Regions from separate parts of the Lysinibacillus sp. FSL K6-0102 genome, predicted to be linked through region 4. Evidence: a T-box and tRNA genes for the amino acid it is inferred to sense, from the RefSeq annotation. Region 4 holds a T-box; the other regions hold tRNA genes.

Region 1 (4,641 bases), 2.4 Mb from region 4:
CGGTGAAATTATAGTACCTGTGAAGATGCAGGTTACCCGCGACAGGACGGAAAGACCCCGTGGAGCTTTACTGTAGCCTGATATTGAATTTTGGTACAACTTGTACAGGATAGGTAGGAGCCAGAGATCTCGGAGCGCCAGCTTCGAAGGAGGCGTCGGTGGGATACTACCCTGGTTGTATTGAAATTCTAACCCATGCCCCTTAGCGGGGCAGGAGACAGTGTCAGGCGGACAGTTTGACTGGGGCGGTCGCCTCCTAAAAGGTAACGGAGGCGCCCAAAGGTTCCCTCAGAATGGTTGGAAATCATTCGTAGAGTGTAAAGGCACAAGGGAGCTTGACTGCGAGACCTACAAGTCGAGCAGGGTCGAAAGACGGGCTTAGTGATCCGGTGGTTCCGCATGGAAGGGCCATCGCTCAACGGATAAAAGCTACCCCGGGGATAACAGGCTTATCTCCCCCAAGAGTCCACATCGACGGGGAGGTTTGGCACCTCGATGTCGGCTCATCGCATCCTGGGGCTGTAGTCGGTCCCAAGGGTTGGGCTGTTCGCCCATTAAAGCGGTACGCGAGCTGGGTTCAGAACGTCGTGAGACAGTTCGGTCCCTATCCGTCGTGGGCGTAGGAAATTTGAGAGGAGCTGTCCTTAGTACGAGAGGACCGGGATGGACACACCGCTGGTGTACCAGTTGTCTTGCCAAAGGCATCGCTGGGTAGCTATGTGTGGACGGGATAAGTGCTGAAAGCATCTAAGCATGAAGCCCCCCTCAAGATGAGATTTCCCATTACGCAAGTAAGTAAGATCCCTCAAAGACGATGAGGTAGATAGGTTCGAGGTGGAAGTGTGGTGACACATGGAGCTGACGAATACTAATCGATCGAGGACTTAACCAAAAAAGTTTGAAACATTCAATGTATCGTTTATCTAGTTTTGAAAGAATAAGTCTTTCAGCTGAATAAGTGAAGTGATGATGGCAAAGAGGTCACACCCGTTCCCATACCGAACACGGAAGTTAAGCTCTTTAGCGCCGATGGTAGTTGGGGGCTTCCCCCTGTGAGAGTAGGACGTCGCTTCGCTTATTTTTTGTGGAGGATTAGCTCAGCTGGGAGAGCACCTGCCTTACAAGCAGGGGGTCGGCGGTTCGAGCCCGTCATCCTCCACCATTTTGGTCCCGTGGTGTAGCGGTTAACATGCCTGCCTGTCACGCAGGAGATCGCCGGTTCGATCCCGGTCGGGACCGCCATTATTATTGCCGGTGTAGCTCAGTTGGTAGAGCAACTGACTTGTAATCAGTAGGTCGTGGGTTCGACTCCTATCGCCGGCACCATTCCCTTGGAGGGGTAGCGAAGTGGCTAAACGCGGCGGACTGTAAATCCGCTCCTTAGGGTTCGGCGGTTCGAATCCGTCCCCCTCCACCATTTTAGGGGCATAGTTCAACGGTAGAATAGAGGTCTCCAAAACCTTTGGTGTGGGTTCGATTCCTACTGCCCCTGCCAGGTATTGAGGTACTCGTTCATAATACAGCTAATATAATCTATATAGTGGCGATTGTGGCGAAGTGGTTAACGCATCGGATTGTGGTTCCGACATTCGTGGGTTCGATTCCCATCAGTCGCCCCATTTTAAAATTGGGGTATAGCCAAGCGGTAAGGCAACGGATTTTGATTCCGTCATGCCTAGGTTCGAATCCTAGTACCCCAGCCATTTTTAATTTCACGAGCCATTAGCTCAGTTGGTAGAGCATCTGACTTTTAATCAGAGGGTCGAAGGTTCGAGTCCTTCATGGCTCATCATTTTTTAATTAACATGCGCCCGTAGCTCAATTGGATAGAGCGTCTGACTACGGATCAGAAGGTTATGGGTTCGACTCCTGTCGGGCGCGCCAATAAAATCATGTTTACGGAATGTAGCTCAGCTTGGTAGAGCACTTGGTTTGGGACCAAGGGGTCGTAGGTTCGAATCCTGTCATTCCGACCATCTTTCATGATAAATGGGGCCTTAGCTCAGCTGGGAGAGCGCCTGCCTTGCACGCAGGAGGTCAGCGGTTCGATCCCGCTAGGCTCCACCATTGTAATATTTTTGGAGGTATACCCAAGTCTGGCTGAAGGGATCGGTCTTGAAAACCGACAGGCGGGTAACACCGCGCGGGGGTTCGAATCCCTCTACCTCCTCCATTTTTCGGGTCAGTAGCTCAGTTGGTAGAGCATTAGATTGAAGCTCTAAGTGTCGGCGGTTCGATTCCGTCCTGACCCACCATTATTGCGGGTGTAGTTTAATGGTAAAACCTCAGCCTTCCAAGCTGATGTCGTGAGTTCGATTCTCATCACCCGCTCCAAAATGGGCCTATAGCTCAGCTGGTTAGAGCGCACGCCTGATAAGCGTGAGGTCGATGGTTCGAGTCCATTTAGGCCCATATTATTCCGAAGTAGCTCAGTTGGTAGTAGCACCTGACTGTTAATCAGGTTGTCGCAGGTTCGAGTCCTGCCTTCGGAGCCACGGCCCGTTGGTCAAGTGGTTAAGACACCGCCCTTTCACGGCGGTAACACGGGTTCGAATCCCGTACGGGTCATCAAGCATGTAGCACAGATGTGTGTTACATGCTTTTTTCTATTCTCCTGTTCTTTAAACGATAAAAGATAATGCAATAGCAGAAAAAGACCTATTTGCAAGGTGAGGGACTGAATTTAATTCCCCTAGCATCTTACTATGGGCTCCTATAAGCCGTTTCACTTACCACGTACACTTCCATGGTCAATACTTTTGTGAAGGCTGCTTGACTTCTCTAGTATAGATACAGGCGAAATCCTGGCCAGAGAATTTGTGAAACTGGTTCTGCTCTATGCGAAAGCGAAGCAACAGCAGCAAGTAAGTAGCCCAGAACGTATAGCTTTTTCACCATTTACAAAAATTCTATTGATTTCTTTGTTCTACAACCCCCTGAAAAAGGCTACATGACTACTGTAGCCTTTTTATAATAATTAAAATCTTTCTCCCTTACATTCCCTTACGAAAGAGAGTCTATAGAGTAAATATGAACAAACTATTTCATATATAAAATATGTATGTTTTTTCAATTACTATTTTCATGGTGCTTGTTGTTTTGTTCCTCTAATATGAGGATAAGTGGAGGAATCGATATGAATATACAGGAGATACAGCAATTTTTAAGTCTATATCAGACAGAACAAAATGAATCAGAACTTTGGTTAAAGAATAGATTACAGGCAGTTAAGGATGCAGGTAAATATCACCCAACAACAGAGGAGCTAGTTTTTGGCGCACGTGTGGCATGGCGAAATAGCAATAAGTGTATTGGACGTCTGTTTTGGCAGTCACTGCATGTGGTAGATGCACGTGATGTTTTAGATGAAAAGGCTATTTTTCAAAAATTACTAGAACATATTGATTATGCGACAAATCATGGGAAAATTCGTCCAACTATAACAGTGTTTGCTTCAGATAGAGTACGGATTTGGAATCATCAACTAATTCGTTATGCAGGCTATGAAACAGATGCAGGCATTATTGGAGATTCACAGTCCATTAAATTTACAAAAGTGTGTGAGTCGTTAGGATGGAGAGGTAAAGGAACTGATTTTGATGTATTACCACTCGTTATACAGGTAGATAATCGTGCTCCTCAAATGTTTGTAATTCCTGAAGAAAATATAGTAGAGGTCTCAATCCGTCATCCAGAGTCAAACGATGTGGAAAAATTAGGAATGAAGTGGTATGCCGTACCTATTATTTCGAGTATGCGTTTTCAAATGGCTGGAATTGATTTTCAAGCAGCTCCATTTAACGGCTGGTATATGGGAACAGAGATTGGCGCACGAAATTTAGCAGATCATGATCGTTATAATATGTTACCTGCAATTGCAGAGATTTTTAATCTTGATACAACCAAACAAGCGTCTCTTTGGCGTGATCGTGCTTTAGTAGAACTTAATATTGCTGTTCTTCACTCATTTAAAGAAGATGGTGTGAGCATTGTTGATCATCATACAGCAGCTCAGCAGTTTAAATTGTTTGAGGAGGCAGAAAAATCAACAGGAAGAGAAGTTACAGGCAACTGGACATGGTTAATCCCACCACTTTCCCCTGCCACAACTCATATATTCCATAAACCCTATGTAAATATTTATCATACACCAAATTATTTTTATCAAAAACCATGCTATTAGTGTAAAAGAATTGTTTACTTTCGATACTTTTGATGAGAGAGGGCTTACTATGTTAGATCAGCAAATTCCCAATATCCCATGGAGACAATTGACGACACCTTATGGTAGAGGTACAGCCATTCCTAAGCTGATAGAACAGGAGCAATACACACAACTAGCTGAATTAATTGAACATCAAGGTACACTGTGGCAGGTGACACCATGGGTTTTGCTTGTCCTGCTAAAAAAGCTTACTCGTAAAAAATTAGAGGTTGTCTCCTTACAAGAGGTACAGTTATATTTAGCTGTGGCACATGCTATTACCAAGGATTATCTCGACCCAGTCAATACTGTTAAAAATATGCAGGAGCTATTAGACGTCAACTATTTGTGGATAGAAAATGAGGATAATGATGAACAGGAGTGGGAGAAAGAAACGCCAAAGGGCTATGAGGAGCAAGCTTTTGTAGGCTATTACT
Region 2 (4,641 bases), 1.0 Mb from region 4:
AGCAGGTTCTGTACAAGGTAGAAAACTTGAAATTCTACTATCTGTTCTACCGTATCTAGTAATTGGGTGGATTGCTGCCCTCATCATTTCCCCCAAAATGAATATTCTCGCTCTTGGCGATGATGTAGCAAGAGGTCTTGGTTTACGTTTAGGACTTATGAAGATATTGGTCGGTCTTATTGTTATTTTTTTAGCAGGGGGAGCAGTTGCAATTGCTGGCCCCATTGGTTTTATAGGGATTGTCGTTCCCCATTTTGCGCGCAAGTTTGTCGGCACTGATCATCGATGGCTTATTCCTATGGCTGCTTTACTTGGGGGGATACTTTTATTGCTGGCTGATGTTGCGGCTCGTTATATTATCATGCCACAAGAAGTTCCAGTAGGCGTCATGACTGCTATGATTGGCACACCATTCTTTATTTACCTTGCGCGAAAAGGTGGAAAAAAATAATGAAACATGTAAAAACAATTCGTTTACTTCAACAAAAAATTTCATTTTTAATAGATGTACAAGCTATAAAAAAATTAACAGTGATTTGCATACTAACTCTTGCCGTGTTCTTTCTTAGTGCATCATTTGGTGATTCATTCATCAATCCATTTAAAGTTTTACAAGCTTTTTTTGGTTACGGCTCAGATTTTGATCAACTGATTATTATTGATTTTCGAATGCCTCGAATTTTCATGGCCTTGTTTGCTGGAATGGCGTTAGCCGTCGCAGGTGCAGTTTTACAAGGAATCATTAAAAATCCACTTGCCTCACCTGATATAATCGGCATATCTGCTGGTGGTGGGGCAGCGGTTGTTGGTTTCTTAGCCATTTTCAGTGATTCTAATCACTCTTTAACAGTTAGTATAGAGTGGTTGCCATTAGCAGGATTCATAGGGGCTACTATCGTCGGATGTATAGTCTACCTATTTGCTTGGAAAGATGGTGTCACACCAAATCGTCTTGTCTTAATCGGTATTAGCGTGTCGGCATTCATGCAAGCAATTACTACAATGTTAATGATTATCGGCCCAATTTATCAAGCAAGTGAAGCGAATAAATGGATTACGGGTAGTGTCAAAAGTTCGGATTGGGATCAAGTACAAATCGTTGTTCCATTGATTATTGTACTTCTACTTATCACCTTTTTTATTACTCGGCAGTTAAATGTTCAAGAATTAGGTGATGATACAGCATCAAGCCTAGGGCAACCTGTTCAAAAAACACGCCTTTACTTAATTCTATTATGTTCCAGTTTAGTAGCGAGTGCCATAGCATTTGCTGGTGCTATTGGGTTTGTAGGATTAATGGCTCCTCATATTGCACGACGCATTGTTGGTTCATCGTTCGGTGTACTTATTCCAGCATCCGCTGCAATTGGTGCATTGCTTGTAATGGTTGCAGATATTATAGGTCGTACAGCATTTAGCCCATTAGAAGTACCCGCAGGCGTCTTTACTGCTGCTATCGGTGCTCCTTACTTTATTTATTTATTATTTAGAAACCCTAAAAAATAAAGGAGTCTATACTACATGACTGAATCTTTATTAACCAAATCTCTAACATTAAGTTATGGTGATTTCAATATTATCGAAGATCTCAATTTATCTATTCCTTTGAATGAAATTACTGTATTAATCGGAGCGAATGGCTGTGGTAAATCCACACTCTTACGCTCCATTGCTCGATTATTAAAACCTAAAAAAGGCTCCGTTTTATTAGACGGTGAGGATATTTTTAAATTATCAACAAAACAAGTGGCTAAAAACCTCTCTATTCTTCCTCAATCTCCTGTTGCACCAGAAGGCTTAACTGTCCTACAACTTGTGAAACAAGGTCGCTATCCTTACCAAAGTTGGCGACAACAGTGGACTGAAAAAGATGAAGAAATCGTTTTAAACGCTTTAAAAGCTACAGGTACCGAGCATTTACAAGATAGACCAGTAGATGAGCTATCAGGGGGACAACGTCAACGTGCTTGGATAGCTATGACGCTTGCTCAAGATACAGATATCATTCTTTTAGACGAGCCTACGACATACTTAGATTTAACTCATCAAATAGACGTTTTAGATTTACTATTCGAATTGAACCAACAGCAAAAGAGAACTATTGTTATGGTACTACATGATATTAATCTTGCTTGTCGCTATGCCGATCATATTATTACAGTGCGTGACCGTGGTGTCTATCGTCAAGGGAAACCAGAAGAAATTATGACCACTGATTTAGTTAATCATGTGTTTGACCTTGATTGCCAAATGACGACAGATCCAATCTTTGGTACACCTCTTTGCATCCCATATGGAAAAGGACGAAAAATTTAATCACTAATTTAAAAAACAACAAGCCTACACAGTTTAATCATTCTGTGTAGGCTTTCATTTATTATAGCTATGTTATAAATCTAAATATCAAGTAAATTAAAAAGTGCAGTAGATGTAAATTCATCTACTGCACTTAGTATGACCCGTACGGGATTCGAACCCGTGTTACCGCCGTGAAAGGGCGGTGTCTTAACCACTTGACCAACGGGCCCATGGCGGAGAAGGAGGGATTTGAACCCTCGCGCCGGTTACCCGACCTACACCCTTAGCAGGGGCGCCTCTTCAGCCTCTTGAGTACTTCCCCAAAATAAAAATGGCTCCGAAGGCAGGACTCGAACCTGCGACAACCTGATTAACAGTCAGGTGCTACTACCAACTGAGCTACTTCGGAATAATGGTGGGCCTAAATGGACTCGAACCATCGACCTCACGCTTATCAGGCGTGCGCTCTAACCAGCTGAGCTATAGGCCCTTGGAGCGGGTGATGGGAATCGAACCCACGACATCAGCTTGGAAGGCTGAGGTTTTACCATTAAACTACACCCGCATAAATGGTGGGTCAGGACGGAATCGAACCGCCGACACTTAGAGCTTCAATCTAATGCTCTACCAACTGAGCTACTGACCCATTTCGTCCATGCTAAGCTTGCTCACTTTTTTGCTTCTCATGACTTTTATTTTAAAAATGGCGGTCCCGACCGGGATCGAACCGGCGATCTCCTGCGTGACAGGCAGGCATGTTAACCGCTACACCACGGGACCTTTTGGTTGCGGGGGCCGGATTTGAACCAACGACCTTCGGGTTATGAGCCCGACGAGCTACCACTGCTCCACCCCGCGATAATTTTATGTTGTTTCGAGTTTTTAAAGCACCATTTATAAAAATTTAAAACTGGAGGAGGTAGAGGGATTCGAACCCCCGCGCGGTGTTACCCGCCTGTCGGTTTTCAAGACCGATCCCTTCAGCCAGACTTGGGTATACCTCCGTTACAATATATAAATGGTGGACCTTGCAGGACTCGAACCTGCGACCGGACGGTTATGAGCCGTCTGCTCTAACCAACTGAGCTAAAGGTCCTTTAAGATGGCGGCAGAGGGGATCGAACCCCCGACCTTACGGGTATGAACCGTACGCTCTAGCCAGCTGAGCTACGCCGCCAGGATCTTTATACTGGTTAATTTACTTATGGTGGAGCCTAGCGGGATCGAACCGCTGACCTCCTGCGTGCAAGGCAGGCGCTCTCCCAGCTGAGCTAAGGCCCCATAATCTTTTTGGAAATGGTCGGGAAGACAGGATTCGAACCTGCGACCCCTTGGTCCCAAACCAAGTGCTCTACCAAGCTGAGCTACTTCCCGTTGTTCTTTTGGCGCGCCCGACAGGAGTCGAACCCATAACCTTCTGATCCGTAGTCAGACGCTCTATCCAATTGAGCTACGGGCGCATTTAAAATGGTGCCGAGGACCGGAATCGAACCGGTACGGTAGTCACCTACCGCAGGATTTTAAGTCCTGTGCGTCTGCCAGTTCCGCCACCCCGGCACATTTGGAGCGGAAGACGAGGTTCGAACTCGCGACCCCCACCTTGGCAAGGTGGTGTTCTACCACTGAACTACTTCCGCATGTGCATAAGCTTTTTTATCTGGCAATGAAAATAATGGTGCGGGTGAAGGGAGTCGAACCCCCACGCCTTGCGGCGCTAGATCCTAAGTCTAGTGCGTCTGCCAATTCCGCCACACCCGCTTATTATTATTTATAAATGGTGAGCCATGAAGGACTCGAACCTTCGACCCTCTGATTAAAAGTCAGATGCTCTACCAACTGAGCTAATGGCTCGAAAAAATGGTGCCGGCTATAGGAATCGAACCCACGACCTACTGATTACAAGTCAGTTGCTCTACCTGCTGAGCTAAACCGGCATATGGTGGAGGATGACGGGCTCGAACCGCCGACCCTCTGCTTGTAAGGCAGATGCTCTCCCAGCTGAGCTAATCCTCCTGGGTATTATGCCTAGCGACGTCCTACTCTCACAGGGGGAAGCCCCCAACTACCATCGGCGCTAAAGAGCTTAACTTCCGTGTTCGGTATGGGAACGGGTGTGACCTCTTTGCTATCATCACTAGACTTTGTTATGTATCATGTTTTGAAGTTGTTTACCTGTCCTTCAAGACAAGAATTATTGTATAACGTTTTCTAACATTGTGCAATACTTTTTTATAAAAAAAAGAAATTATTACTTTTTAAAGATATTTTTGTTAAGTAAGAGAAAATATTGCCCTGCAAAATATTATAGCAATTGTTGGTTCAAAAGAAAACAATTATTTTATT
Region 3 (4,641 bases), 1.0 Mb from region 4:
CGGGTATTCAATGGATTTCACTTGGCTCCTTAACACATTCAGTTAAAGCTTTTGATATTAGTGCACTCGTTCAAATGAAAGGAGATCATTCCCTTGTCCATCACTAGTTTATTACAACAGACGACATTACTCCCAGAGCATTATCGGGCACTATCTGTAAAGGAAATGGAATCTCGTATTTTATCAATAAAGAAAAAATTAGGTCCTAAATTATTTATTCCTGGCCACCATTATCAAAAAGATGAAGTCATTCAATTTGCAGATGCAACTGGGGATTCTTTACAGTTAGCTCAATTATCCGCAGCAAATAAGGAAGCTGAACACATCGTATTTTGCGGTGTACATTTTATGGCAGAGACTGCTGATATGCTGACAACGAAACAGCAACATGTCTATTTACCAGATATGCGCGCTGGATGTTCAATGGCTGATATGGCTGATATTTATCAAACTGAACAAGCATGGCCAATTCTTCAAGAACTCTTTGGTGATACGATTATTCCTCTAACCTATGTTAACTCAACTGCGGCTATTAAAGCCTTTACTGGAAGACATGGTGGTGCTTGTGTCACTTCATCGAATGCAAAGGAACTTGTTCAATGGGCTTTTACCCAAAAACAGCGTATCTTCTTTTTACCTGACCAACATTTAGGAAGAAATACTGCCTATGATTTAGGTATACCTCTTGAAAATATGGCTGTTTGGAATCCGCATAAGAACTTGCTCGAAACAAAAGAGCCACTTGAAAATATCCAGGTTATTCTTTGGAAGGGTCACTGCTCTGTGCACGAAGGTTTTACTGTTCAACATACAGAGGTTATTCGCAAAGAACACCCGACTATGAGGATAATTGTTCACCCTGAGTGCAGCCGTGAAGTGGTTGCAGCGGCTGATGATGCAGGCTCCACAAAATACATTATTGATACAATCAATCGAGCTCCAAGCGGATCTGCATGGGCAATTGGAACAGAAATGAACCTTGTCAATCGCATTATTAAGCAGCATCCTGATAAACATATTGTCTCCTTAAACGAAAACTTTTGTCCTTGTTTAACAATGAATCGAATTGACCTTCCACATTTGTTATGGAGCTTAGAAAGTATTGAGCAAGGTCAACCTCATAACCGTATACAAGTAGATGAATATACTACCTCTGAAGCACTTAGTTCACTTGAAAGAATGCTAGCCAGAGGATAAATAGTTAAAACTTTTTAAACAGAAAGGTTGAAGATATAACCTTTCTGTTTTTGTTGACATAACACCTACTTCTAATAGTGCTAATGGCTTCCATTTGCGCCCCGCATTGCTATAATTGACACGACTTTATGCTCCATGATACTGTCAATTTGGAGGTGATACTAAATGGCTTTTCAATCGAAAAATATCTTTATCAATTTACCAGTAAAAGATCTAAACAAATCTATCAGTTTTTTTAAGGAATTAGGTTTTGAGTTCAATCAACAATTCAGTGATGAAACAACAGCCTCAATGATTATTAGCGAAAATATCTTCGTATTAATAATGGTTGAAGAACGATTTAAAGGATTTAGTAAGAAAGAAGTTACAGATACTACTACTTCTGCAGAAGCAATCTTATGTCTCTCTGCTGAAAACCGAGAACAAGTAGATCAATTAGTGAATAAGGCACTTGCCTCTGGTGGTAAACCTTATAGTGAACCACAAGATCACGGATTTATGTATGGTTGGGGTTTTCAAGATGTAGATGGGCATATCTGGGAAGTAGTTTATATGGATGAAAATGCATTGAATCAAGAGTAAATTTTGTATCTATGAATATCAAAAAACAGTAGATGCAATTGCATCTACTGTTTCTAGTATGACCCGTACGGGATTCGAACCCGTGTTACCGCCGTGAAAGGGCGGTGTCTTAACCACTTGACCAACGGGCCCATGGCGGAGAAGGAGGGATTTGAACCCTCGCGCCGGTTACCCGACCTACACCCTTAGCAGGGGCGCCTCTTCAGCCTCTTGAGTACTTCCCCAAAATAAAAATGGCTCCGAAGGCAGGACTCGAACCTGCGACAACCTGATTAACAGTCAGGTGCTACTACCAACTGAGCTACTTCGGAATAATGGTGGGCCTAAATGGACTCGAACCATCGACCTCACGCTTATCAGGCGTGCGCTCTAACCAGCTGAGCTATAGGCCCTTGGAGCGGGTGATGGGAATCGAACCCACGACATCAGCTTGGAAGGCTGAGGTTTTACCATTAAACTACACCCGCATAAATGGTGGGTCAGGACGGAATCGAACCGCCGACACTTAGAGCTTCAATCTAATGCTCTACCAACTGAGCTACTGACCCATTTCGTCCATGCTAAGCTTGCTCACTTTTTTGCTTCTCATGACTTTTATTTTAAAAATGGCGGTCCCGACCGGGATCGAACCGGCGATCTCCTGCGTGACAGGCAGGCATGTTAACCGCTACACCACGGGACCTTTTGGTTGCGGGGGCCGGATTTGAACCAACGACCTTCGGGTTATGAGCCCGACGAGCTACCACTGCTCCACCCCGCGATAATTTTATGTTGTTTCGAGTTTTTAAAGCACCATTTATAAAAATTTAAAACTGGAGGAGGTAGAGGGATTCGAACCCCCGCGCGGTGTTACCCGCCTGTCGGTTTTCAAGACCGATCCCTTCAGCCAGACTTGGGTATACCTCCGTTACAATATATAAATGGTGGACCTTGCAGGACTCGAACCTGCGACCGGACGGTTATGAGCCGTCTGCTCTAACCAACTGAGCTAAAGGTCCTTTAAGATGGCGGCAGAGGGGATCGAACCCCCGACCTTACGGGTATGAACCGTACGCTCTAGCCAGCTGAGCTACGCCGCCAGGATCTTTATACTGGTTAATTTACTTATGGTGGAGCCTAGCGGGATCGAACCGCTGACCTCCTGCGTGCAAGGCAGGCGCTCTCCCAGCTGAGCTAAGGCCCCATAATCTTTTTGGAAATGGTCGGGAAGACAGGATTCGAACCTGCGACCCCTTGGTCCCAAACCAAGTGCTCTACCAAGCTGAGCTACTTCCCGTTGTTCTTTTGGCGCGCCCGACAGGAGTCGAACCCATAACCTTCTGATCCGTAGTCAGACGCTCTATCCAATTGAGCTACGGGCGCATTTAAAATGGTGCCGAGGACCGGAATCGAACCGGTACGGTAGTCACCTACCGCAGGATTTTAAGTCCTGTGCGTCTGCCAGTTCCGCCACCCCGGCACATTTGGAGCGGAAGACGAGGTTCGAACTCGCGACCCCCACCTTGGCAAGGTGGTGTTCTACCACTGAACTACTTCCGCATGTGCATAAGCTTTTTTATCTGGCAATGAAAATAATGGTGCGGGTGAAGGGAGTCGAACCCCCACGCCTTGCGGCGCTAGATCCTAAGTCTAGTGCGTCTGCCAATTCCGCCACACCCGCTTATTATTATTTATAAATGGTGAGCCATGAAGGACTCGAACCTTCGACCCTCTGATTAAAAGTCAGATGCTCTACCAACTGAGCTAATGGCTCGAAAAAATGGTGCCGGCTATAGGAATCGAACCCACGACCTACTGATTACAAGTCAGTTGCTCTACCTGCTGAGCTAAACCGGCATATGGTGGAGGATGACGGGCTCGAACCGCCGACCCTCTGCTTGTAAGGCAGATGCTCTCCCAGCTGAGCTAATCCTCCTGGGTATTATGCCTAGCGACGTCCTACTCTCACAGGGGGAAGCCCCCAACTACCATCGGCGCTAAAGAGCTTAACTTCCGTGTTCGGTATGGGAACGGGTGTGACCTCTTTGCCATCATCACTAGACTATGGTCGACCTTCCATACACGGCGTACTGCTGTGTCTAGAAGCTCTCTTTTTAGAAAGATTTGCTCTTTCAAAACTGGATAAACGGTGCATTGAATGTTTCAAACTTTTTTGGTTAAGTCCTCGATCGATTAGTATTCGTCAGCTCCATGTGTCACCACACTTCCACCTCGAACCTATCTACCTCATCGTCTTTGAGGGATCTTACTTACTTGCGTAATGGGAAATCTCATCTTGAGGGGGGCTTCATGCTTAGATGCTTTCAGCACTTATCCCGTCCACACATAGCTACCCAGCGATGCCTTTGGCAAGACAACTGGTACACCAGCGGTGTGTCCATCCCGGTCCTCTCGTACTAAGGACAGCTCCTCTCAAATTTCCTACGCCCACGACGGATAGGGACCGAACTGTCTCACGACGTTCTGAACCCAGCTCGCGTACCGCTTTAATGGGCGAACAGCCCAACCCTTGGGACCGACTACAGCCCCAGGATGCGATGAGCCGACATCGAGGTGCCAAACCTCCCCGTCGATGTGGACTCTTGGGGGAGATAAGCCTGTTATCCCCGGGGTAGCTTTTATCCGTTGAGCGATGGCCCTTCCATGCGGAACCACCGGATCACTAAGCCCGTCTTTCGACCCTGCTCGACTTGTAGGTCTCGCAGTCAAGCTCCCTTGTGCCTTTACACTCTACGAATGATTTCCAACCATTCTGAGGGAACCTTTGGGCGCCTCCGTTACCTTTTAGGAGGCGACCGCCCCAGTCAAACTGTCCGCCTGACACTGTCTCCTGCCCCGCTAAGGGGCATGGGTTAGAATTTC
Region 4 (4,641 bases):
TTATAATGCACGCTTTCATAGGCTGAAAAATCATGTGTCCATCTACAAGCTTTGATGTTTAACTCATCTTGAATGAGTTCGCTATAGGCTTGGTAATCCGACAGTTCACCTTTTAGGGCAACAATGAGTTCACTTAAAGGCTGCTTGACCTTTATTCCCTGACTATTGCGAATGCTACGTCCAAGTTCCACAACTGTTAAGACCGTTGCCATTTCTTGTTCAAGCTTCACATCCACTAGTTGATCGTCGAATAGTGGATATTCCTCAAGATGAACACTTTTTCCAGATAGTTGACGGTAGATATCCTCTGCTATAAATGGTGTAAACGGTGCTATTAATTGACAAATGGATGTCAGTGCCTCGTAAAGTGTGCTAAATGCACCTCGTTTATCTGCTGTCATTCCATTTGCCCAAAATCTAGCACGTGAACGACGTATATACCAGTTGCTTAACTCTTCCACCAATTGACCAATTTCCCTTGTAGCCTGTGTAAATTGATAATCATCCATAGAGGTTGTGACAAGCTGGATAGTGTGATGTAAGCGGGACAATATCCAATGATCTAGCTGTGAACGTGTACCTGTATTTGTAGCATCATACGTAAAGTCATCGATCTGGGCATACATGTCATAAAATTTAAACGTATTGTCGAGTGTATCCACCAGCTTAGATTTCGCATCTAAGACAATTTTCTTCGAAAAACGCTTTGGATTCCATGGGGAGCTATCAACTAAAAATGCCCAACGTAGAGCATCTGCTCCATACTCCTGGATTAACTCAACAGGCTCTAATGCATTGCCTTTACTTTTGGACATCTTCTGTCCATGCTCATCGAGTACATGCCCTAACGATAGCACATTTTTATAAGGTGGTTTTCCTGTAAACAAGGTCGATACTGCTAATAAGCTATAGAAAAATCCTCGCGTTTGGTCGATACCCTCAATGACCACATCTGCTGGAAACTGATGATGAAAGTTCGCTACGTCTTCAAAAGGATAATGCTGTTGGGCAAATGGCATCGAGCCACTGTCAAACCAAACATCGATAACTTCAGGCGTACGTTTCATGTCGCCCTGGCAGACAGGACAGGTACAGACAATAGCATCTATAAATGGCTTATGGAGCTCTAATTGTTCATTGACAGCTCCTTTGGCTAATTGTTGTAGCGCAGCAACACTGTTAGGTGCCTCCTCATGATTGCAATCCTGACAGATCCACACATTGAGTGGTGTCCCCCAATAACGATTACGACTAATATTCCAATCCACTAAGTTTTCTAGGAAGTTGCCAAATCGTCCATCCTTAATATGGCTAGGGTACCATGTCACCTGCTGATTATTTTGTAAAAGCTGCTCTTTTAATGCCGACATTTTGATAAACCAGCTATCTGTTGCATAGTACAATAATGGTGAATCACAGCGCCAGCAATGCGGATAGCTATGCTCATATTTTTCTTTAGTAAATAAAAGCTCTTTTGCTGCAAGCATTTTAATGATATCGACATCACAATCTTTCACAAATCGTCCAACAAGCTCAGGTACCGCTTCTGTATAACAGCCTTTAAGATCAACTACATTGACAAAGGACAAGCCATGTTGCTGCACCGTTTTATAATCGTCCTCTCCATAAGCAGGTGCTATGTGTACAATTCCTGTTCCACTATGCTCTGTCACATAATCTGCCATGACAATGATATGCCCTTTATCGACGGTTACATAGGAAAATGGTGATAGATAGGAAACACCTGCAAACTCCTGTCCGTCATGCTCACTTAATATTTCTACAGGCTCTGAAAAAACCTTTGATACCAACGATTTGGCTAGTATATAGATGCTGTTTGCATGCCTTACACGGACATATCGAAGAGCAGGATTCATAGCCAAGGCTACATTGGCTGGTAATGTCCAAGGCGTCGTTGTCCAGCCTAAGATATATTCGTCTCGATCCTCTAGCTTAAACATTGCAGTAACGGATAAATCCTTAACATCCTTATAGCCCTGTGCCACCTCATGAGAGCTTAAGGAAGTTTGACAGCTAGGGCAATAAGGTGAAACGCGATGTCCTTTGTATAACAGTTTTTCCTTGTGAACATGGCTTAAAATATGCCACACAGATTCAATATAGTCATTACTTAATGTTAGGTAAGGATCATCCATGTCAAGCCAGTAGCCAAGCTGCTCTGTAAAAGTACGCCATTTTTGCTCATAGGTAAAAACGCTCTTCTTACATGCTTGAATAAATTGCTCCACCCCATAGTTCTCAATCTCCTGCTTTCCTGAGATTCCTAATGCCTTTTCTACCCCTAATTCCACAGGCAACCCATGTGTATCCCAACCTGCTTTGCGTTCAACTAAATAGCCTTGCATTGTTTTATAACGTGCCACCACATCTTTTATGGTTCTACCAAATGCATGGCCAACATGTGGTAAACCATTCGCTGTTGGGGGTCCCTCATAAAATACAAAGGGCTGCTGTTCAGCACGATTACTTACAGATTTTGCAAAGGTCCCTTCTTGCGCCCATAATGTACGAATCCTTGTTTCTCGTTCAACCGTTGTTTCTTTCTTTTGTTCTTTCTGCATATTAGTTCCTCCTATACAAGCAAATTTGTATAAAAGGCATACAAAAAACCCCGTCCCAAGGAAAAGGGACGGGGTTAACCGCGAATACCACCCTAATTCTATTGACACGATGGCCAATAGCACTCAGCAACGTACAATCATACGTGTTCTTTTTAACGGTAGACACCCGGATTAGCTTACTCCATTCAGCTAATCTTCTCAGAGAGGATTTTCATGTAACACCTGCACACCGACTTCCACCAAATGTCGGCTCTCTGTAGAACAAAGTGAAACACTACTCTTTCTCATCAACGAATTTGTATGCTTTTATTGTCCTTCATCTTAGCAAATTACCAATTGTCTGTCAACGGAGGACAATCTTAAAAAATTTCGTTGAGACAAGTGGCAATACTTTGATGGAGATCATCATATTGTGGCTGTTGAATGGTTTGAATCAAAAAGCTCTTCAGCAATGTTTTACTATTGAATAGCACGAGAATGTCTAGCTTCTTGTTAGTGAGATTCCTTTACTATTTTCATTTCTACGATATCCTTATAATCAATGAATGGCTGAGCGTCATCGTTCCCAATCGACTGTCTATATTGAACTTCTACTCGATCTCCAACTGATAGTGTTTGCGGGACATCCACTAGAGGGAACCATGTACCATTACTATGTTTTTGCACTAATTCATCGACAGATTTTTGCCCAACCTCGCTAGCCAAGACGCCTGAGACAACTAAAAATTCATGTTCCTTGATCGCTAAGACCGTTCCACTTCTGATGAGCTTCATTTGGCTGTCCTTTTCTGGGATTTTATATTTTTCTCGTAAGGCGGCAATGTCTTTATGATAATGTTGTTCTAAATAATTCATGGCTTCTTGCTCGACAAGCCATGTACGAATGGGATTACTTACATCCTTATAATCGGCTTGGCTTGCCTCCCATAATAAGTCAAATGTAGCCATTTTATAGGCAATTGGCTTGCCATAGTTCTCTATAAACCCTTCGTTTGTGACTTGCAACATTTGCAGAAGCTTATCATAAGTTGGCCGAGTATCATCCTCATAGCTCCACTCTTCCATGAACTGTTCGAGTGCCTTATCTACTTGCTCTTGTGTAGGTACTAGTTTTTTCGATTGCGCATAAGCAAAGGTCGATTCAAAATATAAAAAATTATCAAAGCTTGCCTTATATAAACGATTCTTTCCGTTCATAAAAGAATCAAGTTGTAAATATAGCTCTAAAATCCGCTCATCTAATACGGGTGGAATAGTAGAAGCTTGCTGTTGTTGTTCATTATATTGCTGATATATAAACAGCCCTATGCAGACACTTAAAATCATAGCCAAAACACCATATGGCCAGCGTTTTGCAGATTTTTTTTCTTGGCGTTGCTGTAAATGCTGAACCACATTTGTCATCACACGCTTTTTACTTTCTGATAAATCCCTTACTACGCGTGCATCCATTTTACTCATGCAGGAGCACCTCCCATTCAACATGCTGTAATTGTAGCTTCAATAACTCTCGCCCACGACGTAGCCTTGTTTTGACGGTGCTTTCAGGAATCGTTAACAGCTCTGCAATATCTACCACAGGCATTTCTTCAAAATAAAAATGTATAATGACCTCTCGCTGTTTGAAAGGGAGAGCTAGAATCGCATTTTCAATCAAAGTACGTTCATCTTGCTGTACAAGCATATCTCTTCTCATAACGGTTTGCTGCGGAAAAATCTTCTGTTGCACTTGAATTTTCCGATAGGTCCAGCTACGTAAATAATCTTTACTTCGATTACTAACTAATTTCGATAAATACGCCTTTAGCTCCCCACGTTCCTCATAGTTTTGCTGATTATCATAGAACTTAATAAAGACATCCTGTACGATATCTTCAGCACTTTGTAAATCTCTCACATAGTAAAAGGCAAGACGAATAAGCCTCTCTGTATGCTGTTCCATTATTCTTTCCAGTTCATGAATTAGCAACATTCTTCCTCCTCTCTACCCTATAAACGGTGCTCACGGCTTCGAGGTTTGCTTTTTTTGTCATTTACTCCAAATCATTGTCAGCAAATG

What was found. The T-box of region 4 lies ahead of ileS (isoleucine--tRNA ligase). A T-box ahead of a tRNA ligase gene usually reads a tRNA of that ligase, here a tRNA-Ile.
Region 1: it encodes a tRNA-Ile, which carries the amino acid that the T-box ahead of ileS (isoleucine--tRNA ligase) is inferred to sense. The anticodon was not compared.
Region 2: it encodes a tRNA-Ile, which carries the amino acid that the T-box ahead of ileS (isoleucine--tRNA ligase) is inferred to sense. The anticodon was not compared.
Region 3: it encodes a tRNA-Ile, which carries the amino acid that the T-box ahead of ileS (isoleucine--tRNA ligase) is inferred to sense. The anticodon was not compared.

The regions. Positions count from the first base shown of each region.
Region 1 is NZ_JBBOPH010000001.1:264,898-269,538, forward strand. It holds rRNA gene NYE73_RS01240 (23S ribosomal RNA) at 1-892, shown strand, start outside; rRNA gene rrf (5S ribosomal RNA) at 960-1,075, shown strand; tRNA gene NYE73_RS01250 (tRNA-Val) at 1,087-1,162, shown strand; tRNA gene NYE73_RS01255 (tRNA-Asp) at 1,167-1,242, shown strand; tRNA gene NYE73_RS01260 (tRNA-Thr) at 1,251-1,326, shown strand; tRNA gene NYE73_RS01265 (tRNA-Tyr) at 1,334-1,417, shown strand; tRNA gene NYE73_RS01270 (tRNA-Trp) at 1,422-1,495, shown strand; tRNA gene NYE73_RS01275 (tRNA-His) at 1,544-1,619, shown strand; tRNA gene NYE73_RS01280 (tRNA-Gln) at 1,629-1,703, shown strand; tRNA gene NYE73_RS01285 (tRNA-Lys) at 1,717-1,789, shown strand; tRNA gene NYE73_RS01290 (tRNA-Arg) at 1,808-1,884, shown strand; tRNA gene NYE73_RS01295 (tRNA-Pro) at 1,900-1,976, shown strand; tRNA gene NYE73_RS01300 (tRNA-Ala) at 1,992-2,067, shown strand; tRNA gene NYE73_RS01305 (tRNA-Ser) at 2,081-2,173, shown strand; tRNA gene NYE73_RS01310 (tRNA-Phe) at 2,180-2,255, shown strand; tRNA gene NYE73_RS01315 (tRNA-Gly) at 2,261-2,334, shown strand; tRNA gene NYE73_RS01320 (tRNA-Ile) at 2,339-2,412, shown strand; tRNA gene NYE73_RS01325 (tRNA-Asn) at 2,419-2,495, shown strand; tRNA gene NYE73_RS01330 (tRNA-Glu) at 2,497-2,568, shown strand; gene NYE73_RS01335 (nitric oxide synthase oxygenase) at 3,137-4,183, shown strand; gene NYE73_RS01340 (hypothetical protein) at 4,233-4,641, shown strand, end outside.
Region 2 is NZ_JBBOPH010000001.1:3,729,056-3,733,696, forward strand. It holds gene NYE73_RS18840 (FecCD family ABC transporter permease) at 1-451, shown strand, start outside; gene NYE73_RS18845 (FecCD family ABC transporter permease) at 451-1,506, shown strand; gene NYE73_RS18850 (ABC transporter ATP-binding protein) at 1,522-2,316, shown strand; tRNA gene NYE73_RS18855 (tRNA-Glu) at 2,456-2,527, opposite strand; tRNA gene NYE73_RS18860 (tRNA-Ser) at 2,530-2,620, opposite strand; tRNA gene NYE73_RS18865 (tRNA-Asn) at 2,631-2,707, opposite strand; tRNA gene NYE73_RS18870 (tRNA-Ile) at 2,712-2,788, opposite strand; tRNA gene NYE73_RS18875 (tRNA-Gly) at 2,790-2,863, opposite strand; tRNA gene NYE73_RS18880 (tRNA-Phe) at 2,869-2,944, opposite strand; tRNA gene NYE73_RS18885 (tRNA-Asp) at 3,003-3,078, opposite strand; tRNA gene NYE73_RS18890 (tRNA-Met) at 3,082-3,156, opposite strand; tRNA gene NYE73_RS18895 (tRNA-Ser) at 3,210-3,302, opposite strand; tRNA gene NYE73_RS18900 (tRNA-Ile) at 3,318-3,394, opposite strand; tRNA gene NYE73_RS18905 (tRNA-Met) at 3,402-3,475, opposite strand; tRNA gene NYE73_RS18910 (tRNA-Ala) at 3,504-3,579, opposite strand; tRNA gene NYE73_RS18915 (tRNA-Pro) at 3,596-3,672, opposite strand; tRNA gene NYE73_RS18920 (tRNA-Arg) at 3,682-3,758, opposite strand; tRNA gene NYE73_RS18925 (tRNA-Leu) at 3,767-3,855, opposite strand; tRNA gene NYE73_RS18930 (tRNA-Gly) at 3,861-3,935, opposite strand; tRNA gene NYE73_RS18935 (tRNA-Leu) at 3,972-4,056, opposite strand; tRNA gene NYE73_RS18940 (tRNA-Lys) at 4,074-4,149, opposite strand; tRNA gene NYE73_RS18945 (tRNA-Thr) at 4,157-4,232, opposite strand; tRNA gene NYE73_RS18950 (tRNA-Val) at 4,236-4,311, opposite strand; rRNA gene rrf (5S ribosomal RNA) at 4,322-4,437, opposite strand.
Region 3 is NZ_JBBOPH010000001.1:3,737,239-3,741,879, forward strand. It holds gene nadC (carboxylating nicotinate-nucleotide diphosphorylase) at 1-107, shown strand, start outside; gene nadA (quinolinate synthase NadA) at 94-1,197, shown strand; gene NYE73_RS18980 (VOC family protein) at 1,363-1,779, shown strand; tRNA gene NYE73_RS18985 (tRNA-Glu) at 1,839-1,910, opposite strand; tRNA gene NYE73_RS18990 (tRNA-Ser) at 1,913-2,003, opposite strand; tRNA gene NYE73_RS18995 (tRNA-Asn) at 2,014-2,090, opposite strand; tRNA gene NYE73_RS19000 (tRNA-Ile) at 2,095-2,171, opposite strand; tRNA gene NYE73_RS19005 (tRNA-Gly) at 2,173-2,246, opposite strand; tRNA gene NYE73_RS19010 (tRNA-Phe) at 2,252-2,327, opposite strand; tRNA gene NYE73_RS19015 (tRNA-Asp) at 2,386-2,461, opposite strand; tRNA gene NYE73_RS19020 (tRNA-Met) at 2,465-2,539, opposite strand; tRNA gene NYE73_RS19025 (tRNA-Ser) at 2,593-2,685, opposite strand; tRNA gene NYE73_RS19030 (tRNA-Ile) at 2,701-2,777, opposite strand; tRNA gene NYE73_RS19035 (tRNA-Met) at 2,785-2,858, opposite strand; tRNA gene NYE73_RS19040 (tRNA-Ala) at 2,887-2,962, opposite strand; tRNA gene NYE73_RS19045 (tRNA-Pro) at 2,979-3,055, opposite strand; tRNA gene NYE73_RS19050 (tRNA-Arg) at 3,065-3,141, opposite strand; tRNA gene NYE73_RS19055 (tRNA-Leu) at 3,150-3,238, opposite strand; tRNA gene NYE73_RS19060 (tRNA-Gly) at 3,244-3,318, opposite strand; tRNA gene NYE73_RS19065 (tRNA-Leu) at 3,355-3,439, opposite strand; tRNA gene NYE73_RS19070 (tRNA-Lys) at 3,457-3,532, opposite strand; tRNA gene NYE73_RS19075 (tRNA-Thr) at 3,540-3,615, opposite strand; tRNA gene NYE73_RS19080 (tRNA-Val) at 3,619-3,694, opposite strand; rRNA gene rrf (5S ribosomal RNA) at 3,705-3,820, opposite strand; rRNA gene NYE73_RS19090 (23S ribosomal RNA) at 3,932-4,641, opposite strand, start outside.
Region 4 is NZ_JBBOPH010000001.1:2,703,411-2,708,051, forward strand. It holds gene ileS (isoleucine--tRNA ligase) at 1-2,582, opposite strand, end outside; T-box leader at 2,644-2,882, opposite strand; gene NYE73_RS13695 (DUF3221 domain-containing protein) at 3,075-4,043, opposite strand; gene NYE73_RS13700 (sigma-70 family RNA polymerase sigma factor) at 4,036-4,551, opposite strand; gene NYE73_RS13705 (Lrp/AsnC family transcriptional regulator) at 4,616-4,641, opposite strand, start outside.